3 regions of the Streptomyces sp. NPDC050842 genome follow, and region 2 is predicted to be linked to each of the others. Evidence: riboswitches for the same ligand, from Rfam matches in the RefSeq annotation. Region 2 holds a riboswitch; each other region holds the start of a gene.
What was found. A riboswitch is a leader RNA that binds a small molecule or an ion and turns the genes downstream of it on or off. The one in region 2 is predicted to bind thiamine pyrophosphate.
Positions count from the first base shown of each region.

Region 1: it holds a riboswitch for thiamine pyrophosphate, as region 2 does, so the genes downstream of both, thiO (glycine oxidase ThiO) here and ACIBG6_RS13555 (thiamine ABC transporter substrate binding subunit) in region 2, are expected to answer to the same signal.
Region 3: it holds a riboswitch for thiamine pyrophosphate, as region 2 does, so the genes downstream of both, thiC (phosphomethylpyrimidine synthase ThiC) here and ACIBG6_RS13555 (thiamine ABC transporter substrate binding subunit) in region 2, are expected to answer to the same signal.

Region 1 is NZ_JBITGA010000007.1:348,998-355,653, reverse strand. Features, by position in the region: gene pknB (Stk1 family PASTA domain-containing Ser/Thr kinase) at 1-1,250, opposite strand, end outside; gene ACIBG6_RS25295 (thiazole synthase) at 1,339-2,133, opposite strand; gene thiS (sulfur carrier protein ThiS) at 2,139-2,351, opposite strand; gene thiO (glycine oxidase ThiO) at 2,348-3,502, opposite strand; TPP riboswitch at 3,500-3,612, opposite strand; gene ACIBG6_RS25280 (NAD(P)/FAD-dependent oxidoreductase) at 3,758-4,921, shown strand; gene ACIBG6_RS25275 (Rv2175c family DNA-binding protein) at 4,965-5,330, shown strand; gene thiE (thiamine phosphate synthase) at 5,433-6,086, shown strand; gene metF (methylenetetrahydrofolate reductase [NAD(P)H]) at 6,268-6,656, shown strand, end outside.
Region 2 is NZ_JBITGA010000004.1:96,557-103,212, reverse strand. Features, by position in the region: gene ACIBG6_RS13565 (phosphatidate cytidylyltransferase) at 1-268, shown strand, start outside; gene rlmN (23S rRNA (adenine(2503)-C(2))-methyltransferase RlmN) at 477-1,589, shown strand; TPP riboswitch at 1,619-1,729, shown strand; gene ACIBG6_RS13555 (thiamine ABC transporter substrate binding subunit) at 1,847-2,929, shown strand; gene ACIBG6_RS13550 (ABC transporter permease) at 2,977-4,590, shown strand; gene ACIBG6_RS13545 (ABC transporter ATP-binding protein) at 4,590-5,609, shown strand; gene ACIBG6_RS13540 (hypothetical protein) at 5,619-6,584, opposite strand.
Region 3 is NZ_JBITGA010000005.1:206,049-212,704, forward strand. Features, by position in the region: gene ACIBG6_RS17895 (metallophosphoesterase) at 1-354, shown strand, start outside; gene ACIBG6_RS17900 (hypothetical protein) at 514-1,164, shown strand; gene thiC (phosphomethylpyrimidine synthase ThiC) at 1,271-3,058, opposite strand; TPP riboswitch at 3,052-3,186, opposite strand; gene ACIBG6_RS17910 (YibE/F family protein) at 3,258-4,637, shown strand; gene ACIBG6_RS17915 (SsgA family sporulation/cell division regulator) at 4,737-5,171, opposite strand; gene ACIBG6_RS17920 (helix-turn-helix domain-containing protein) at 5,310-6,035, opposite strand; gene ACIBG6_RS17925 (DUF5326 family protein) at 6,318-6,536, opposite strand.

The sequences.
Region 1 (6,656 bases), on a different contig from region 2:
TCGACGGCCATGACCGTGCCGCGCTCGTACACCTCGCTGAAGGCACGTTTCGTCGTGCCGACGTCCAGGCCGGCGTCCTTGAGTCGCTGGGCCGCGGTGGCCTCGGGCTGGCCGAGGACGGCCGGGACGCGGGTGAACTGGCCGGAATTGATGTACCAGACACCGGAGCCGAGACCGAGCGCGAGCAGGACGCCGAGGACGATCATCAGCGGGCCGCGGGGGGCTCGGGGCGTGCGCCTGCGGCCGGTGCCGGCCGGGGGCTCAGGGGCCGGGAGCCGGTTCGTGTGCTGCACCTGCCGGATGTCGTCCCCGGCCGGTGCGACGCGGGCGATCACGCTCGTCCGGTCCTCGGCGGTGTCCCGGGCCTCGGAGCGCGCCTGCGGCGGCTCGGCGTCCAGCTGCGCGTCGTCGAGGGCGGCGCGGGCCTCCCGGAGCAGGGCGAGCAGCGCGACGGCGTCGTGCGGGCGGAGCTCGGCGTTGCGGGCGGTGGCGGCCGAGACCAGCTCGTCCAGCTCGAAGGCGAGGCCGGGGACGGTGACCGAGGGAGCGGGCACGTCCGTGTGGAGGTGCTGGTAGAGGACCTGGGCGGGGGTGTCGCCGGCGTGGGGCTTGCCGCCGGTCAGCATCTCGTACAGCACGACACCGCACGCGTACACGTCGGCGCGGGTGTCGGCCGTGCCGTGCTCGATCTGCTCCGGCGCGAGGTACGAGACCGTGCCGAGGACCGAGCCGGTGGTGGCGGTCGCCGAGCCCACGGCCCGTACGAGACCGAAGTCGGCCACCTTGACCCGGCCGTCGTCCCCTATCAGGACGTTCTCCGGCTTCATGTCCCGGTGGACGAACCCGGCCCGGTGCGCGGCGCCCAGCGCGGCGAGGACGGGCTCCAGGATGTCGAGGGCGGCGCGGGGCGCGAGGGCGCCCCGCTCGCGCAGGACGTCGCGGAGGGTGCAGCCGGCGACGTACTCCATCGCCAGATAGACGTACGCGCCCTCGGCGCCCTGGTCGAAGACGCCGACGACGTTCGGGTGGGCGAGCCGGGCGACGGACTTCGCCTCGCGGATGAAACGCTCGACGAAGGCGGCGTCCGTCGCGAGGGCGGGGTGCATCACCTTGAGCGCGAGGACGCGGTCGAGGCGGGTGTCGACGGCCCGGTAGACCGTGGCCATCCCGCCGACGGCGATGCGCGCGTCGACGCGGTAGCGGCCGTCGAGCAGCCGCCCGACGAGGGGGTCCTGAAGGGTCGTGTCCACGGCGTCGAGTCTACGAGCCGTGGACACGGCCCCCGTGCGGCTGCCCCTGTACTGCAGCGCAGCTGTGACGAGCGCCGCAGCTCGCTCTCTAGAACGCCGGGCGTTCCGGGTCCAGGTGGGGGCGGCCCTCCACGGGGGACGAGGCCTCCGCGAAGTGGCGGCGGGGGATGCGGCCCGCCCGGTGCGCGAGTCGGCCCGCCTCCACCGCGTGCCGCATCGCCGAGGCCATCAGGACCGGCTCCTGCGCCCGCGTCACCGCCGAGGCCAGCATCACCGCCGCGCACCCCAGCTCCATCGCGAGCGCCGCGTCCGAGGCGGTGCCCGCCCCTGCGTCCAGGATCACCGGCACCCCCGCCCGCTCCGCGATCAGCTGGAAGTTGTGCGGGTTGCGGATGCCGAGTCCCGAGCCGATGGGGGAGCCGAGCGGCATGATCGCCGCGCACCCCACGTCCTCCAGCTTCCGCGCGAGGACCGGGTCGTCGTTCGTGTAGGGGAGGACGGTGAAGCCGTCGTCGACCAGCACCTCGGCCGCCACGAGGAGCTCCTCCCCGTCCGGCAGCAGCGTCCGCTCGTCGGCGACGACCTCCAGCTTGATCCAGTCGGTGCCGAGCGCCTCCCGGGCGAGCCGGGCGGTCAGGACCGCCTCGCCCGCCGTGAAGCAGCCCGCCGTGTTGGGCAGGACGCGGATGCCGAGCCGCTCCAGGACGGAGAGGACCGAGCCCTGGACCGTCGGGTCGAGGCGCCGCATCGCGACGGTGGTCAGCTCGGTGCCGCTGGCGACCAGCGAGCGCTCCAGGACGTCGAGGCTCGGCGCGCCGCCGGTGCCCATGATCAGGCGCGAGGAGAACTCCGTACCGCCGAGGACGAACACGTCGTCGGACATCGCGCTCAGCCTCCCTGCACCGCGGTCAGGACCTCCACGCGGTCGCCCTCGCCGAGCAGCGTGGCCGCCCACGCGCTGCGCGGGACGACGGCCTCGTTCACGGCCGCCGCCACCCCGGAGGGGGCCGTGCTCAGGGTCGCGACGAGGGCGTCGAGGGAGACGGGGCCGGTGAGCTCTCGGGGTTCTCCGTTCACGGACACGTTCACGGGCACGTTCATGCGGGTTGCTCCAGACGTACAGGGGAGAAGCGGCGGGGGGTGAAGGCGCGGGCCTCGGCGGGGAGGACGCCCGTGGTGAGCACCTCCGCCATGACGTCGCCGGTGACGGGGGTGAGCAGCACCCCGTTGCGGTAGTGGCCGGTGGCCAGGTGCAGGCCGGGCAGGGCGCTGGGGCCGAGCAGCGGCGCGTTGTCCGGGGACGCGGGGCGCAGTCCGGCCAGCGTCTCGGTGAGCGGCAGCTCGGTGATGCCGGGGACGAGCTCGTGGGCGTCGCGCAGCAGCTCGTACATCCCGCCCGCGGTCACCGTGGTGTCCCAGCCGAGCTCCTCGCTGGTGGCACCGACGACGAGCTCGCCGTTCGCGCGCGGCACGAGGTAGACGTGGCTGCCGCGGACGACGGCCCGGACGGTACGGGAGAGGAAGGGGGCGTACGGGGCGGGCACGCGCAGCCGCAGGACCTGGCCCTTCACGGGGCGGACCGGCGGCAGCACCTCGTCCGGCACGCCCGCGAGCCGCCCGCTCAGGCTGCCCGCGGCCAGGACGACCTGGCCGGCGGTCAGCTCCTCGCCGTCGGCGAGGAGGACCCCGCGGGCCCGGTCGCGGACGACCGTCAGGCGCTCCGCGAGGGCGCGGTGGAAGACCACCCCGGCCCGCTCGCAGGCGACGAGGAGCGCGGCGGCCAGCCGGCGCGGGTCGACCTGGTGGTCGCCGTCCACGCGCAGCCCGCCGCGCACCCCGGGGGCGAGCATCGGTTCGAGACGGCGGCAGTCGCGCCCGCTCAGCCACTCCGAGGTGAGGCCGCAGCGGGTCTGGAGGGCGTGGAGTTCGCGCAGATGGGCCCGGTCGTCGGCGTCGAGGGCGACGGCGAGCGTTCCGCAGGCGCGGTAGCCCACGTCGTGGCCGGTGGATTCCTCCAGGTCGGCGACGAACGCGGGATAGCGCGCGGCGGAGGCGAGGTTGAGCCCGAGCAGGGTCTCCTCGCCGTAGTGGAGTTCGGTGACGGCGGCGAGCATGCCGGCCGCGACCCGCGCGGCGCCGCCGCCCGGATCCGGGTCGACCACGGCGGTGCGCAGCCCGCGCCGCGCGGCCCGCCAGGCCGTGACCAGGCCGATGATGCCGCCCCCGACCACGAGGACATCGGAAGAACGCATGGGCGTCCAGCCCCTCCCTTCGCCGGCATGACCCGGATCAGGTTCGTACGGTCGGAGGCCGCCCAGCCTCCCTCTCAGCCCGGTGCGTCCGGGCTCCCGCGAGTGCTTTACGCCCGCCAGACTAGCCGCAGCCCCGGTGCGGTCCCAGGCCCCTCCCCGAACCCCTGCCTTCCTGACGGACCGTCAGATGCGTAAGGTGGTCGGGTGAGCGAGCAGAAGAAGGCCCAGCAGCAGGTCGTGATCGTCGGAGCCGGGATGGCGGGTGTGCAGACCGCCGTCGCCCTGCGCGAACAGGGCTTCACCGGCCCCGTGATCCTCATCGGGGCCGAGCCCCACCAGCCCTACGACCGGCCCCCGCTCTCCAAGGCGATCCTCCTCGGCAAGGCCGAGGACTCCGCCTTCGACGTCGACTTCGAGGCGCTCGACATCGAACTCCGCCTCGGCCTCGACGTCACCGGGCTGCGCGCCGCCGACCACGAGCTCGACACCGAGGCCGGGCCCGTCCCGTACGACGTCCTCGTCGTCGCCACCGGCGCCCACCCCGTCACCCTGCCCGGAGCCGAGGGCGTCCCCGGGGTCCACCTGCTGCGCACCCTCGACGACGCCGTACGCCTCGGCCCCGTCCTGGAGCGCCGCCACGCCGTCGTGGTCGTCGGCGCGGGCTGGATCGGCGCAGAGTTCGCCACCGCCGCGCGCGAGGCCGGCTGCGCCGTCACCGTCGTCGAGGCGGCCGACCGCCCCCTCGCCGGCGCCCTGCCCGCCGAGGTCGCCGCCCCCATGGCCGACTGGTACGGGGCGAACGGCGCCGAACTCCTCACCCACGCGCGCGTGGACACGGTCGAACCCGGCCGGGTCGTCCTCGCCGACGGCCGCGAGCTGCCCGCCGACGCCGTCGTCGTCGGCATCGGCGCCCGCCCCGCCACCGGCTGGCTCGCCGGCTCCGGCATCGCCCTCGACGCGAGCGGCGCCGTCACGGCCGACGAGCGGCTGCGCACCTCCCTGCCCGACGTGTACGCCGTCGGCGACTGCGCCTCCTACCCCTCCGCCCGCTACGGCCGGCGCCTCCTCGTGCACCACTGGGACAACGCGCTCCAGGGCCCGCGCACGGTCGCCGCGACGATCACCGGCGCCGACACCGGCCCGTACGACCCGGTGCCGTACTTCTGGTCCGAGCAGTTCGGCCGGTTCGTCCAGTACGCCGGGCACCACGCGGACGCCGACGAGCTCCTCTGGCGCGGCGACCCGGCGGACGACACCTGGTCGGTGCTCTGGCTGCGCGCCGGGGTCCCGGTGGCCCTCCTCGCCGTCGGCCGCCCCCGCGACCTGGCCCAGGGCCGCAAGCTCATCGAGGCGGCCACCCCCGTCGATCCGGAACGCGCCGCCGACCCGTCCGTCCCCCTGAAGGCGGCAGTCAGGTAGGGCCCGGGTACCGACTGTCGGTCCGGGATGGCAGGCTTGTCCTGTGACCGAGATTGACGTAAAGATCGATGCGCTCGTCCCCGCCTGGCTCTACGTGCCCGACATCGCGGAGATGCTCGATGTCGAGGTGACGCGCGTGCGGCAGCTGATCAAGGAAGGTCAGCTCATCGCCGTGCGCCGTGGAGAGAACAACGCCCTGCAGATCCCCGCCGCCTTCATCCAGGGCGACGCGATCGTCAAGGGGCTCGTCGGGCTCCTGACCGTCCTGCGGGACGACGGCTTCACCGACGAAGAGATGCTGGAGTGGCTCTTCACTCCGGACGAGAGCCTGCCGGGCACGCCCGCGCAGGCGCTCAACGAGAATCGCGGCACGGAGGTGAAGCGCCGCGCCCAGGCGCTCGCCCTCTGACACTCGCACGCACCGAAGACACCACCAGCGGGTGACGCGGTGGCCGGCCCCGCACGGGCCGGCCGCCGCGGCACCGGCGACACCGACGGGGGGAACCCACCCATGCCCACGCCTCGTGAGCGGCTCGCCGACGCCCGGCTCTACCTGTGCACCGACGCCCGGAAGCGCCAGGGCGACCTGCCCGCCTTCCTCGACGCCGTGCTCTCCTCCGGCGTGGACATCGTGCAGCTCCGCGACAAGGGCATGGAGGCCGGTGAGGAGCTGGAGCACCTCGCCGTCTTCGCCGAGGCCGCCCGCCGCCACGGCAAGCTCCTCGCGGTGAACGACCGGGCCGACGTCGCCCACGCCATCGGCTCCGACGTGCTCCACCTCGGCCAGGGCGACCTGCCCGTGCCCGCGGCCCGCGCGATCCTCGGCGACGAGATCCTGATCGGCCGTTCCTGCCACGCCGACTCCGAGGCGGCCGCGGCCGCCGTCGAACCGGGCGTGGACTACTTCTGCACCGGGCCCTGCTGGCCCACCCCCACCAAGCCCGGGCGGTACGCCCCGGGGCTCGACCTCGTGCGGTACGCGGCCGGTCTGGCTCAGAACCGCCCCTGGTTCGCCATCGGCGGCATCGACGAGACCAACCTCGACGAGGTCCTGGACGCGGGCGCCCGCCGGATCGTCGTCGTCCGCGCGATCACCGAGGCCGAGGACCCGGCGGCCGCGACCGCCGCCCTCGCCAAGCGCGTCCGCGAGCGCGCCGGGGCCTGAGCGGAGTCCGGGGCGGGGGTTCCGTAGCGGGTCCGTGGCGGGGTCCCCAGCGGTCCGTGGCGGGGGTCCTGGGTGGGTTCTCCGGGGTGCCCCTAGCGGCGTCCCGCAAGTTTGTCCGAAAAATTGTCCACAACGCGGACGCTGTCTACGCGGGTCCTCGTCCCCCGTCTAACCTGCCGGTATGGCCCTAGGTACCGCTTCCGTCCGCTCGGACCGCGCACGCACGGTCCGCGAGATCCTCGCCTCCGGCGGCACGTCGTACTCCTTCGAGTTCTACGCGCCGCGGACCGCGAAGGGCGAGCAGGGTCTCTGGAACGCGATGCGCCGGGTCGAGGCAGTCGGCCCCAGCTTCGTCTCCGTGACCTACGGCGCCGGCGGCACCACCCGGGGCGGCACGGTCAAGGCCACCCAGAAGATCGCCTCCGACACCACGCTCACCCCCGTCGCGCACCTCACCGCCGTCGACCACTCGGTGGCCGAACTGCGCAACGTCCTCGGCCAGTACGCCGACGCAGGCATCCGCAACATGCTCGCGCTGCGCGGCGACCCGGCCGGCGACCCGCTGGGGGA
Region 2 (6,656 bases):
GGCGTTCGCGATGGCGGCGGGCGCGCTGTGCATGGAGTTCATGATCGACGACGGGACCTGGTGGCAGGGTCTGATCCTCGGTCTGGCGGTGGCGGCGAGCGCGACGCTCGGTGACCTCGGCGAGTCGATGATCAAGCGCGATCTCGGCATCAAGGACATGGGCACGCTGCTCCCGGGCCACGGGGGCATCATGGACCGGCTGGACTCGTTGCTGCCGACGGCGCCGGTGGTGTGGTTGCTGCTCGCGCTGTTCGTGGGGACGGGCTGAGAGGCCGGTCGATTCCGTCCGTCGGAGACGGTTGACGGACAGCGGGTACTCTGGAAGGGCTCGTGGCGCGTGCGCCGCGGGCCCTTCCGCCGTCCTCGCCACCGCGAGGACGCTCCAGTGAGGTCTCCTGGCTTCGGCATCGTCATGCCGCGCTTCCCGCCGACGCGGGGCTGTCCGGACCTCGTGCCGTCTGAGGAGACACCCGATCGTGGCCCGTCCTGTGCCCGGAGAACTCACTTTCATCGCCCCCAAGGAAGCCAAGAAGCCGCCGCGGCACCTGGCCGACCTCACGCCCGCCGAGCGCAAGGAAGCCGTCGCCGCGATCGGCGAGAAGCCGTTCCGCGCCAAGCAGCTGTCGCAGCACTACTTCGCGCGGTACACGCACGACCCCGCGCAGTGGACCGACATCCCGGCGGCCTCGCGGGAGAAGCTGGCCGGGGAGCTGCTGCCCGACCTGATGTCCGTCGTGCGGCACATCTCGTGCGACGACGACACCACCCGTAAGACCCTGTGGCGGCTGCACGACGGCACGCTCGTGGAGTCGGTGCTCATGCGCTACCCGGAGCGGGTGACCATGTGCATCTCCTCGCAGGCCGGCTGCGGCATGAACTGCCCGTTCTGCGCGACCGGGCAGGCGGGCCTCGACCGGAACCTGTCGACCGCCGAGATCGTGCACCAGATCGTGGACGGCATGCGGTCCCTGCGGGACGGCGAGGTGCCCGGCGGGCCGGCGCGCCTCTCGAACATCGTGTTCATGGGCATGGGCGAGCCCCTCGCCAACTACAAGCGGGTCGTCGGCGCGATCCGGCGGCTCACCGACCCCGAGCCGGACGGCCTGGGGCTCTCGCAGCGCGGGATCACCGTGTCCACGGTCGGTCTCGTGCCGGCGATGCAGCGCTTCGCCGACGAGGGCTTCAAGTGCCGCCTCGCGGTCTCGCTGCACGCCCCCGACGACGAGCTGCGCGACACCCTCGTGCCGGTGAACACCCGCTGGAAGGTCCGCGAGGTCCTCGACGCCGCCTGGGAGTACGCGGAGAAGTCGGGCCGCCGGGTCTCCATCGAGTACGCGCTCATCCGCGACATCAACGACCAGGCGTGGCGCGGTGACCTCCTCGGCAAGCTGCTGAAGAACAAGCGGGTGCACGTCAACCTGATCCCGCTGAACCCGACGCCCGGCTCGAAGTGGACGGCGTCCCGTCCGGAGGACGAGCGGGCCTTCGTCGACGCCATCGCCCGCCACGGCGTTCCGGTGACCGTCCGGGACACCCGGGGCCAGGAGATCGACGGTGCCTGTGGACAGCTGGCGGCCTCCGAGCGCTGACCTTGTAGTCTGAGCTCGAACACATCTCCATATTCCGACAGGGGAGCGCCACAGCGCTGAGAGTGCGGTCACCGTAGGACCGCAGACCCTCTGAACCTTGCCCAGGTCATTCTGGGTAGGAAGTTCGGTCGTTAACTCAAGCTGTTGCGCCCTGCCCGCGTCCGGGTTCCCCCGGACGTGGGCAGGGCCGCGTCTCTTCCTGGTCATACCCAGGAGGAATCTCAGTGAGCACCACCATTTCGGCGAGCACCAAGAGAATGGCCGCCGCCGCGCTCGTCGCGGCGCTGGGCGTCACCACCCTCGCCGCCTGCGGCACCGAGTCCGGTGCCAAGGGTGACGCGGGCAAGTCCGGCAAGCCCGTGTCGAAGACCGTGACCCTCGTGAGTCACGACTCCTTCAACGCCTCCAAGGAGGTGCTGGCGGAGTTCACGAAGGAGACCGGATACACGGTCAAGGTCCTCAAGGCCGGCGACGCGGGCGAGGCCGTCAACAAGGAGATCCTGACCAAGGGCTCCCCGCAGGGCGACGTCTTCTTCGGCGTCGACAACACCCTGCTCTCCCGCGCCCTCGACAACGGGATCTTCGTCCCGTACGAGGCGAAGGGCGTGGACCGGATCCCGGCCGCGTACCGCCTCGACAAGGAGCAGCGGGTCACCCCGGTCGACTCCGGCGACATCTGCGTCAACTACGACAAGAAGTACTTCGCCGACAAGAAGCTGGCGCCGCCGCAGACCTTCGACGACCTGGCGAAGCCGGCGTACAAGGACCTGCTCGTCGTCGAGAACCCCGAGCGGTCCTCCCCGGGCCTCGGCTTCCTCCTCGGTACGGCCGCGAAGTACGGCGACGAGGGCTGGCAGGGCTACTGGAAGAAGCTGAAGGACAACGGTGTGAAGACCGTCGACAGCTGGGAGCTCGCCTACAACCAGGAGTTCTCCGGTTCGGCCGGCGGCAAGCAGGCCAAGGGCGACCGGCCGCTCGTCGTGTCGTACGCCTCCAGCCCGCCGGTCGAGGTGCTGTACGGCGAGCCGCAGCCGAAGGTGGCCCCGACCGGGGTCTCCACCGGCACCTGCTTCCGGCAGATCGAGTTCGCGGGCCTGCTGAACGGCGTGAAGAACCCCGAGGGCGGCAAGGCGCTGATCGACTTCCTGATCTCGAAGAAGTTCCAGGACGACATGCCGCTCCAGATGTTCGTGAACCCGGTCGCGAAGGACGCGACGCTGCCGGAGCTGTTCACGAAGCACGGCGTCGTGATCGACGCGCCGGAGACGATGGCGCCCGAGAAGATCGCCGAGAAGCGTGACCCGTGGATCCAGCAGTGGTCGTCGCTCGTCCTGAAGTAGTGCGGGGCCGGGGCGATCTCCGGGGGAGCGCGACGCGGCTGGGGCTGATGGCCCTGCCCGTCGCGTTCTTCGGGGTCTTCTTCGCCTGGCCCGTCGCGTCGATCGTCGACCGCGGGCTGCGGCCCGACGGCGTCTGGCGGTTCGGCCGGGTCGGCGAGACGCTGAGCCGGCCGGACATCCTCGACGTGCTCGGCTTCACGGTGTGGCAGGCGGCCGCCTCCACCGGTCTGACACTGCTCGTGGCGCTGCCCGGCGCGTACGTCTTCGCCCGTTTCGACTTCCCGGGGAAGAGCGTGCTGCGGGCCGTGGTCACGGTCCCGTTCGTGCTGCCGACCGTCCTCGTCGGCACGGCCTTCCTGGCGCTCGTCGGCCGGGGCGGTCTGACGGACGAGCTGTGGGGGCTGCGGCTCGACACCAGCGTCTGGGCGATCCTCCTCGCGCACGTCTTCTTCAACTACGCGGTGGTCGTACGGACCGTCGGCGGCCTCTGGTCCCAGCTGGACCCGCGCCAGGAGGAGGCCGCCCGGGTCCTCGGCGCCTCGCGCTGGACGGCCTGGCGGACGGTGACCCTGCCGGCGCTCGTGCCGGCGGTGTCGGCGGCGGCCCTGATGGTCTTCCTCTTCACGTTCACCTCCTTCGGTGTCGTCCAGATCCTCGGCGGGGACGGGTACTCCACCCTGGAGGCCGAGATCTACCGGCAGACCGCCCGGCTGCTCGACCTGCCGACGGCCGCCGTCCTCACTCTCGTCCAGTTCGCCGCGGTCGGCGCGATCCTGGCCGTGCACGCCCGGACGGTACGGCGGCGGGAGACCGCGCTGCGGCTCGTCCCGCCGGAGACGACCGCGCGCCGGCCGCGCGGCTTCGGACAGTGGGCGCTGCTCGCGGGCGTCCTCGTCTCGGTGGCGCTGCTGATCCTGCTGCCGCTGGGCGTGCTCGTGGAGCGCTCCTTCGCCGGGCCGCAGGGGTACGGGCTCGGCTACTACCGGGCGCTCGGGTCGCTCGACGAGGCCGGCACCTTCCTGGTGCCGCCGCTGGAGGCGATCGGGAACTCGCTGCGGTACGCGGCGGCCGCCACGGGCATCGCGGTACTGATCGGCGGTCTCGCCGCTGCGGCGCTCACGAGGAGGGCCGGACGGCTCGTGCGGGGCTTCGACGCGCTGCTCATGCTGCCGCTCGGGGTCTCGGCCGTCACCGTCGGCTTCGGGTTCCTCATCACGCTCGACGAACCGCCGTTCGACCTGCGGGCCAGCTGGATCCTCGTACCGCTCGCCCAGGCCCTGGTCGGCGTCCCCTTCGTCGTACGGACGATGCTGCCGGTGCTGCGGGCGGTCGACGAGCGGCTGCGGGAGGCGGCGGCCGTGCTCGGCGCGTCACCGTGGCGGGCCTGGCGGGAGGTGGACCTGCCGCTGGTGCGGCGGGCGCTCCTCATCGCCGCGGGGTTCGCCTTCGCCGTGTCGCTCGGGGAGTTCGGCGCGACCGTCTTCATCGCCCGGCCGGACAGCCCGACGCTGCCGGTGGCGGTGGCCCGGCTGCTCGGGCGGCCGGGCGAGCTCAACTACGGCCAGGCGATGGCCCTCTCGACGATTCTGATGGTGGTGTGCGCGGTGTCCCTGTTGCTGTTGGAACGGCTGCGCACCGAGCGGACCTCCGGGGAGTTCTGATGCTTTCGATCCAGGACGCGACCGTACGGTTCGGGGAGCGGGCCGCGCTCGACGCCGTGGACCTGGAGGTCGCCGAGCACGAGATCGTGTGCGTCCTCGGTCCCAGCGGCAGCGGCAAGTCCACACTGCTCCGGGTCGTCGCCGGACTCCAGGCGCTCGACGGCGGCCGGGTGCTGCTCGGCGGCGCCGACCAGGCGGGCGTGCCGGTGCACCGGCGGGGCGTCGGGCTGATGTTCCAGGACCACCAGCTGTTCCCGCAGCGGGACGTCGGCGGGAACATCGCCTTCGGGCCGCGGATGCGGGGGGCCGCGAAGGCCGAGCAGGCGGAGCGCGTACGGGAGCTGCTCGACCTCGTCGGGCTGCCGGGGGCCGAGCGGCGCTCGGTGTCCGCGCTCTCCGGCGGCGAGCAGCAGCGGGTGGCGCTGGCGAGGGCGCTGGCGCCCCGGCCCCGGCTGCTCATGCTGGACGAGCCCCTCGGACAGCTCGACCGGGGGCTGCGGGAGCGGCTCGTCGTCGAGCTGAGGCAGCTCTTCGGGCGGCTCGGGACGACGGTCCTCGCCGTCACCCACGACCAGGGCGAGGCCTTCGCGCTCGCCGACCGGGTCGTGGTGATGCGGGACGGGCGGATCGCCCAGTCGGGTGTGCCCGTCGAGGTGTGGTCGCGGCCGGCCTCGGAGTTCGTGGCCCGCTTCCTCGGCTTCGACAACGTGGTGGCGGCGCGGGTCGCCGGGACGGTCGCGGAGACGGTGTGGGGGAAGGTCCCGGTGCCGGAGGGATCGCCGCAGGGGGAGCGGCGGCTCCTCGTCCGGCCGGGCGGGGTGCGTCTCGTCCCGACGGAGTCGTCGGAGTGGACCGTCGAGTCGCGGACCTTCCGGGGCGACCGCGTCGTGGTACGGCTCCGGCCGGCGGACGGGCCGCCGCTGGAGGCGGAGTTCCCGCTGAGCGAGGCGCCGGCGGAGGGGGCCGCGGTCGACGTGCGGTTCGCGGTGGAGGACGTCGTGGTGCTCGGTGATTCCTGAGGGGTGCTGCTAGCAGGACACACACGTCCTGCGGGTCGCCCGCTGGTAGGTGCGGGTGGCGCGAGCCAGGGCGAGGCCGTAGCAGGAGAAGCCGCCGTAGGCGACGGCGAACACCCAGGGCGCGTGGTCGGCGAGGTCGACGTGGATCAGTCCCGCCCAGGTCAGCACGCCGACTGCGGCGAGGAGCGCGCCGAACGGCGCGAGCGCACCGGCCCCCGCCCAGCCGAGCGCGAGCAGCGGCGGCCGGGGCAGCCGGCGGCCCCAGGGGCGGGTCAGCGCGAAGGCGAGGGCCATGCCGATGACGGCCAGGACCGCGGTGACGTCGACCCCGTGGTCGTACAGCCAGATGCCCAGATCGCTGGTGTACTCGGGGTCGACCCCTGGTCGGCCGGTGCCGGTGTACCCGAAGGTGAGGCCCAGCGCCCAGGCCGTCTTCAGTGAGGCGTACGGGACGAGGGCGGCGCCGGCGACGAGTCCGGCACGCGTGGAGTCCGCCCCCACGGCGGTGCGGTCGTGTCCGCCGCAGTGCGCGCAGGTGCCGAGGCGCCGGCGCCGGTGCGCGAGGGCCGCACACCCCCACAGCACGGCGCCGAGCACCGCGAGGAACTGGTTGGCGAGCGCCGCCCAGTCGACCGGGGGCTGGTTGCGGGACAGGAAGAACAAGAGGTGGAGGGGGCTGAGGAGGGCGGCGAAGCCCGAGGTCAGACAGAGCGCGACGACCGCCCAGGCCGCTCCGGAGGGCCACCGGGCAGCCGGGCGGCGCGGCAGCGCGTACCCGAGGACGGCGGACGCCCCGTACAGCACCGCCGCGGCCGCCTCGGCGCCCGTACCGGTGCCCTTGCCCAGGATCGCGTACCCGAACGAGGGCGTGGTGAGGGCGGCGAGGGTCGCGCCCGCGGCGTACAGCAGTGACCAGACGAACGCGGCGGCACCCGCCCAGGACGGCCAGTCGGCCAGGAGTCTCTTCGGCGTCATGCCCCGATCCTCCCGGCGGGGGGCTCGCGTGGCGTCCCTCGGCAGGCGGGTCCGGCTCCGCCGCGCGGCGGA
Region 3 (6,656 bases), on a different contig from region 2:
GGCGAGACCATCGAGGACGTCAACGAGACGGTCCACGAGATCCTCAACCGGAGCGACGCCGACGAGGTCTGGGACGTGTTCCGGAAGTTCACGAAGCGCTTCGCGTTCCGCGACGAGGGCGGCCCGCAGGCCGTCCAGGAGCTGCTCTCCACCTACGGCGGCAGCCGGATCGTGCACGGCCACAGCCCCATCCCGTACCTCCTCGGCCAGGTCGGCACGGAGGAGAGCGAGGGCGGCGGCGGCCCGATCGTCGACGGACCGCACGTGTACGCGGACGGCCTGGCGATCGCCATGGACGGCGGCGTGACCATGGCCGGAAAGCTGCTGGTCGTCCAACTCCCGCTGAACGGCTGACGCATAACCCTGCGCATCCGGGGAAGGCGATTTCCGGAAACACTCTGTCAGCCCATGGCGTCACCGCAATACCATCGGACCATCCGTAGCAGGCTCTCCTCCGTTTCCGCCCGACCGGCTGTTCTCCACGGCTGATCAGGGCCTGCGGAGCATCGGGGGATGCACATGAACGTGGCTCCGTACCTGCTGACCGAGGATCGCGCCGAGTACGAGCGGGTCCTCGACGACGCACTGAGCACCGCCCACGCACGTCCGGATCTCGCCGGAGTCGGGACCCGGCTCACGGTCGGGCAACTACGCTCCATGGCCCTGAACGCGACAGCGCTGATCACCACCGCGGCGTCCAGCGAGTACGACCACTTCGTCAAGGTCCGCGAGCAGAGCCGCGTCGCGGTCGCCACCCGCGTCCCCGCCCCGCAGGACGGCTCCGGCGCGGGGATCGTCGCGATCGTGACCGTCATGGTGCCTGTCCTCGCCGGGTCGGCCGCCTTCATCTTCCTGCTGGTCGGCGCGCTCCTGCACGCGATCGCGCCCACCGTGGTGTTCGGCGCGACACTGCTGACGGCCGGCCTGGTCTTCGGCGCGGTCGCCGCGGCGGGCCTGCTCTGCGCGGCCGCCGGCCTCCTCCGGACCGCCCTGCGCAACAGCCCGACCGCGACGGTCGGCGCCGGTACGCCCGCCACCGCGGCGGACGACGAGCTGTCCCACGCTCGCGAGGCCTGGCGCCTCGCCCTGCTCGAACGCGGCGTCGTCCCCTTCCTCCGCGACGCCCTCGCCGCCATGGACCGGGACGACGACACCGTCGGCTGACGACGGCACCCCACCTGACAACGGCACCGGCCCGCGACTCCCCCGTGGGTCGCGGGCCGGTGCCTGCTCAGAAGCCGGCGTGGTGCCGGTTCGGAAGCCGCCGCGGTCAGTCCGCGAGCGGCAGGTAGACGCGGTTGCCGGCCTCCGCGAACTCCTTCGACTTCTCCGCCATCCCGGCCTCGATCTCCTGCTGCGTGCCGCCGTGCTCACGCCGGATGTCCTGGGAGATCTTCATCGAGCAGAACTTCGGACCGCACATCGAGCAGAAGTGCGCGGTCTTCGCGGGCTCCGCCGGCAGCGTCTCGTCGTGGAACTCGCGGGCGGTGACCGGGTCGAGCGCCAGGTTGAACTGGTCCTCCCAGCGGAACTCGAACCGCGCGTCCGACAGCGCGTCGTCCCACTCCTGCGCGCCCGGGTGCCCCTTGGCGAGGTCCGCCGCATGGGCGGAGATCTTGTACGTGATGACGCCCGTCTTCACGTCGTCCTTGTTGGGCAGGCCCAGGTGCTCCTTGGGCGTGACGTAGCAGAGCATCGCCGTGCCCCACCAGGCGATCATCGCCGCGCCGATGCCGGAGGTGATGTGGTCGTAGGCGGGCGCCACGTCCGTCGTCAGCGGGCCGAGCGTGTAGAACGGCGCCTCCTCGCAGATCTCCTGCTGGAGGTCGATGTTCTCCTTGATCTTGTGCATCGGGACGTGGCCCGGGCCCTCGATCATCGTCTGCACGTTGTGCCGCTTGGCGATCGTGTTCAGCTCGCCGAGCGTGCGCAGCTCCGCGAACTGCGCCTCGTCGTTGGCGTCCGCGATCGAGCCGGGGCGCAGACCGTCGCCGAGCGAGTACGTGACGTCGTACGCCGCCAGGATCTCGCAGAGCTCCTCGAAGTTCGTGTAGAGGAAGTTCTCCTTGTGGTGGGCGAGACACCAGGCGGCCATGATCGAGCCGCCGCGCGAGACGATGCCGGTCTTGCGGCGCGCGGTGAGCGGCACGTACGGCAGGAGCACACCGGCGTGGACCGTCATGTAGTCGACGCCCTGCTCGGCCTGCTCGATGACCGTGTCCTTGTAGATCTCCCAGGTCAGGTCCTCGGCCCGGCCGTCGACCTTCTCCAGGGCCTGGTAGAGCGGCACGGTGCCGATCGGCACGGGGGAGTTGCGCAGCACCCACTCGCGGGTGGTGTGGATGTTGCGGCCGGTGGACAGGTCCATGACCGTGTCCGCGCCCCACTTGGTGGCCCAGGTCATCTTCTCCACCTCCTCCTCGATGGAGGAGGTGACGGCGGAGTTGCCGATGTTGGCGTTCACCTTCACCAGGAACCGCTTGCCGATGATCATCGGCTCGATCTCCGGGTGGTTGACGTTCGCGGGGAGCACCGCGCGGCCCGCGGCGATCTCCTCCCGTACGACCTCGGGGGAGACGTTCTCGCGGATCGCGACGAACTCCATCTCCGGGGTGATCTCCCCCCGGCGGGCGTACGCGAGCTGCGTCACCGCCTGGCCGTCGCGGCCGCGGCGCGGCAGGCGCGGACGACCGGGGAAGACGGCGTCGAGGTTCTTGAGCCCGCCACCGCGCGGCGACGTGTGCTTGATGCCGTCGTCCTCGGGGCGGACGGGACGGCCCGCGTACTCCTCGGTGTCACCGCGCGCGATGATCCAGTTCTCGCGCAACGGCGCCAGGCCGCGCCGTACATCGGTGTCGATGGTGGGGTCGGTGTACGGACCGGACGTGTCGTACAGCGTCACGTCCTTGCCGTTGGTGAGGTGCACCTGACGGACCGGGACCCGGAGGTCGGGGCGCGAACCCTCGACGTAGCCCTTGTGCCAGCCCGGCGTGCGGGCGCCGTCGACGGACGTGCCGTCCTGGTCGGAGGCAGGCGTGCGTGCATCCTGAATGGTCATGAGACCGATCTCCCTACGCCGGCATTACCCGGTAACAGGTTCGGCGGTCGGCGCAGCCTCCTCCCGTACGTGCGTACGGTGATCAGCGCCCTCTCAGCCCGGTGCTCCGAGCTCCCGCGTGTGCAAAGTGGTCACCACGCTAGCGCCATCCCTGGCGTGCTGACCAGTGGGCCCCCACCGTTCTTGCGATGATCGGTCGGTGACTTCCCCCCAGCAGCCCCCCGAGCCGCACGGCCACGTCCCCGGTCCCGACCATGGGCACGGGCACGATTCCGGCCCCTCCCATGGGCACGGGCACAGCCACAGCCACGGCCCCGCCGCCCCCGTCTCCCGGCATCTCCGCAAGGTCATCGCCGCGGTCCTGATCCCCTTCGCCACCGCCGTCGTGGTCGGACTAGCGGTCCTGTGGCCCGGCGGCACTCCCGCGCACGAGCGCACCGGGGTCGGCTTCGACCGGCAGACCGAGCAGGGCACGGTCGTCTCCGTCGAGCAGGTCGACTGCAAGGACGTGAACGCCGCCCAGGTCCCGCCGACGGGCGACACCTCCACGCCCGAGGGACGCGAGGCGGTCGAAGCCCAGCAGGGTCAGTGCGAGAAGGCGACGGTCGAGGTCACCAGCGGCCCGGAGAAGGGCCGTACGTTCACCGAGATCGTGCAGCCCGACGCGCCGCGCCAACTGCACGAGGGGCAGGGCGTGGTGGTGGCGTACGCCCCCGACGCCCCGCGTGATCTCCAGTACTCCGTGACGGACGTGGACCGGAAGCTCCCGATGGCGCTGCTCGCCGGGATCTTCGCCGTCGCGGTCGTCGTCGTCGGCCGGATGAAGGGCCTGATGGCGCTCGTCGCGCTCGTCGCGAGCTTCCTGGTGCTGACGTTCTTCATCCTGCCGGCGATCCTGGAGGGCTCGAATCCGCTGGTCGTGGCGGTGGTCGGGTCGAGCGCGATCATGCTGATCGCGCTCTACTTGTGCCACGGGCTCTCGGCCCGCACCTCGGTCGCGGTGCTCGGCACGCTGATCTCGCTGCTGCTGATCGGCCTGCTCGGCTCGCTCTTCATCGGCTGGGCCTCGCTCAGCGGCAACACCGACGACAACACCGGCCTGATCCACGGCCTGTACCCGGACATCGACATGTCCGGCCTACTGCTCGCCAGCGTCATCATCGGTTCGCTCGGTGTCCTCGACGACGTGACCGTCACCCAGACCTCGGCGGTCTGGGAGCTGCACCAGGCCGACCCGCGCATGGGGCCGCGCGCGCTGTACCGGGCCGGGATCCGGATCGGCCGCGACCACATCGCCTCGGTCGTGAACACCCTGGTCCTCGCCTACGCGGGCGCCGCCCTGCCGCTGCTGCTGCTCTTCTCGATCGCGCAGAGCAGCATGGGCACGGTGGCCAACAGCGAACTGGTCGCGGTGGAGATCGTCCGAACGCTGGTCGGTTCGATCGGTCTGGTCGCGTCCGTGCCGCTCACCACGGTCCTCGCGGCGCTGGTGGTCTCCGCCGACCGGCCGGGAGCCGACGCCGACGGGAAGCCCCGGGCGGCGGCGGTACGGGGCGGTCGGCGCCGCCGCGCGAAGTAGGGATTCCGGGTGTGGGCCGGTCCGTCCCGCACTCCCGCACCCCGCACTCCGCGTCCCGTCCCGTTCCCTGGTGGACCCCGTCGCTGTGCCGACGGGGTCTCAGCCGGCGTTCTCCTCTGCCAGAATCCGGCCGAGTGCCGCCTCCAGGTTGTCCTCGAAGTCGCCGAGTGTCCGTTCCTGACCAAGCGGAACCAGCTTGTCCGTGCGGTCGAGGAAGGCGACCAGCGGCGGCGCGCTCGCCCGGAAAAGGGCGCGGTCGCCGCCCACCTGAAGCCGGATGGAAACGTCCGAGAGCCCATCGGGGTCCGTCGGGGCGATGTGCACGTCCCCGTCCCCGCTCGGCTTGTTGATCCCGTCGAGCAGCAGTTCCCTACCGAACGCCCAGGTCACGGGCGCGTCTCCGGGGAGATGGAAGGTCATCCGCACCGCGTAAGGATCCCGGGTCTCGTATCGCAGCTCGACTGGGATCTTGAAGCAGAGCTCCTCGGAGACGAGGAAGCTCATCAGGACCTCGGCCTGAACCGACTCTCGCATCATGTACCCCGCAGTAGATGAAGCAGTTGTGTAAACACAGCTGCTGAAAGCTGTGACCGAAACGGCCAGGAATGATCCCCCGTGGCCCTCTTGACGCAATCGTGCTGTAAGCGCTAGCAGATCACAAGGAGTGATTTTTCAGATACTGATAGAGAACGCGAGCGAACTGAAGAGCCTTCCGATCTCCGTACGTAGCCGCTCGACTGCTGGGAGCAACCGTTCTTCCTGGTGAAGGGGGAGGGAAATGGCCATCGCGGCCGCCGCGGAGCCCGCCGTGATGGGAATGGCGGCACAGACCGTGCCGAGTGCATATTCCTGACGCTCTACCAGGGGCTCCATTCGCCCCAAACCGCCCAAACGATCCAAAAGCACACGGCGGTTACGCACCGTGTACGGAGTGATGGCTTCCACCGGATGGCGGTCGAGGTGGTCTTGACGAGCTTTCAGATCGAGTTGGCTCAGCAGGCACTGCCCGATGGCGTGCGCGTGCGCGGTCTCGCGAAAGTCGGCCCACTCCTCGACCGCGGGGGCCGAGGGAGTGTCCGCGACGGCGACGAGCTCGATCTCGCCCTCGCGGTAGAGGGCGAAGTACACCGGCACACCGATCTCGTCCCGCCAGCGGGCAAGGGAGTCTTCGATCTTGATGCGACGATTCTGCACAGCTCCGCCGCCGGCCAGTCGGACGGCGGCGTCGCCCAGGACGAACACACCCTTCTCGCGGCGTAGATAGCCCTCGTGCGTCAGGGTGCGGAGCAGGTGGTACGTGGTGGGCAGCGGAAGGCCCGTCTCACGGGCGAGCTGTTTGGCCGGGGCGCCGTCCGCATGGGAGGACACGGCCTCCAGAAGTCTCAGCGCCCGCTGCACCGAGCCGATCAGAGTAGGTGCAGCAGATTGCGTAGCCGTGGCCAAAGGTCACCCCCAGGCGTGACGACGGATGCAGTGCATCCGCCCGCGGGGGCCGCCCCCGCGCGCCCGCCGGGCCTGGGAAACCGCTGGTCAGTACGGCGGTCTACGCCCGTAGTCCCCAACACGGCGGAGGGATTCCACTCTAGTGGCAGCCTTTGAGGCCCTGCCTGGATTCCACCCCTGCGTTCCCCCGGGCGGGCTAATGTCCGCCATCGGTTGCCTACGGCTCCGCAGCTTGTGCTACCAGTCCTCGCGCGACCCGGTGGAGTTCTTGAACTTCCGCACGACGTAGACGAGTCCGGCGACGAGGGCCACGAAGAGCAGCACCTTGAACAGCAGCGCGACCACGAAGGTCAGGACGCTGGTGATCAGTCCGCCGAAGACCAGCAGCACGAGAGCGGGTATGGCGACCCACTTCACCCACCAGGGCATCCCCGCGAGAATCTCCTGTACGGCCATGGTCCTACCTCGCTCTCGAAGATCTGTTCCGCGCACTCCGCGCCGAACACCCTCAAGGCTAGGGGCGGAAAGCGGCTCACGGGGGCCACGGGGCCCCCGCTCTCCCCTGATCCGTCCCCT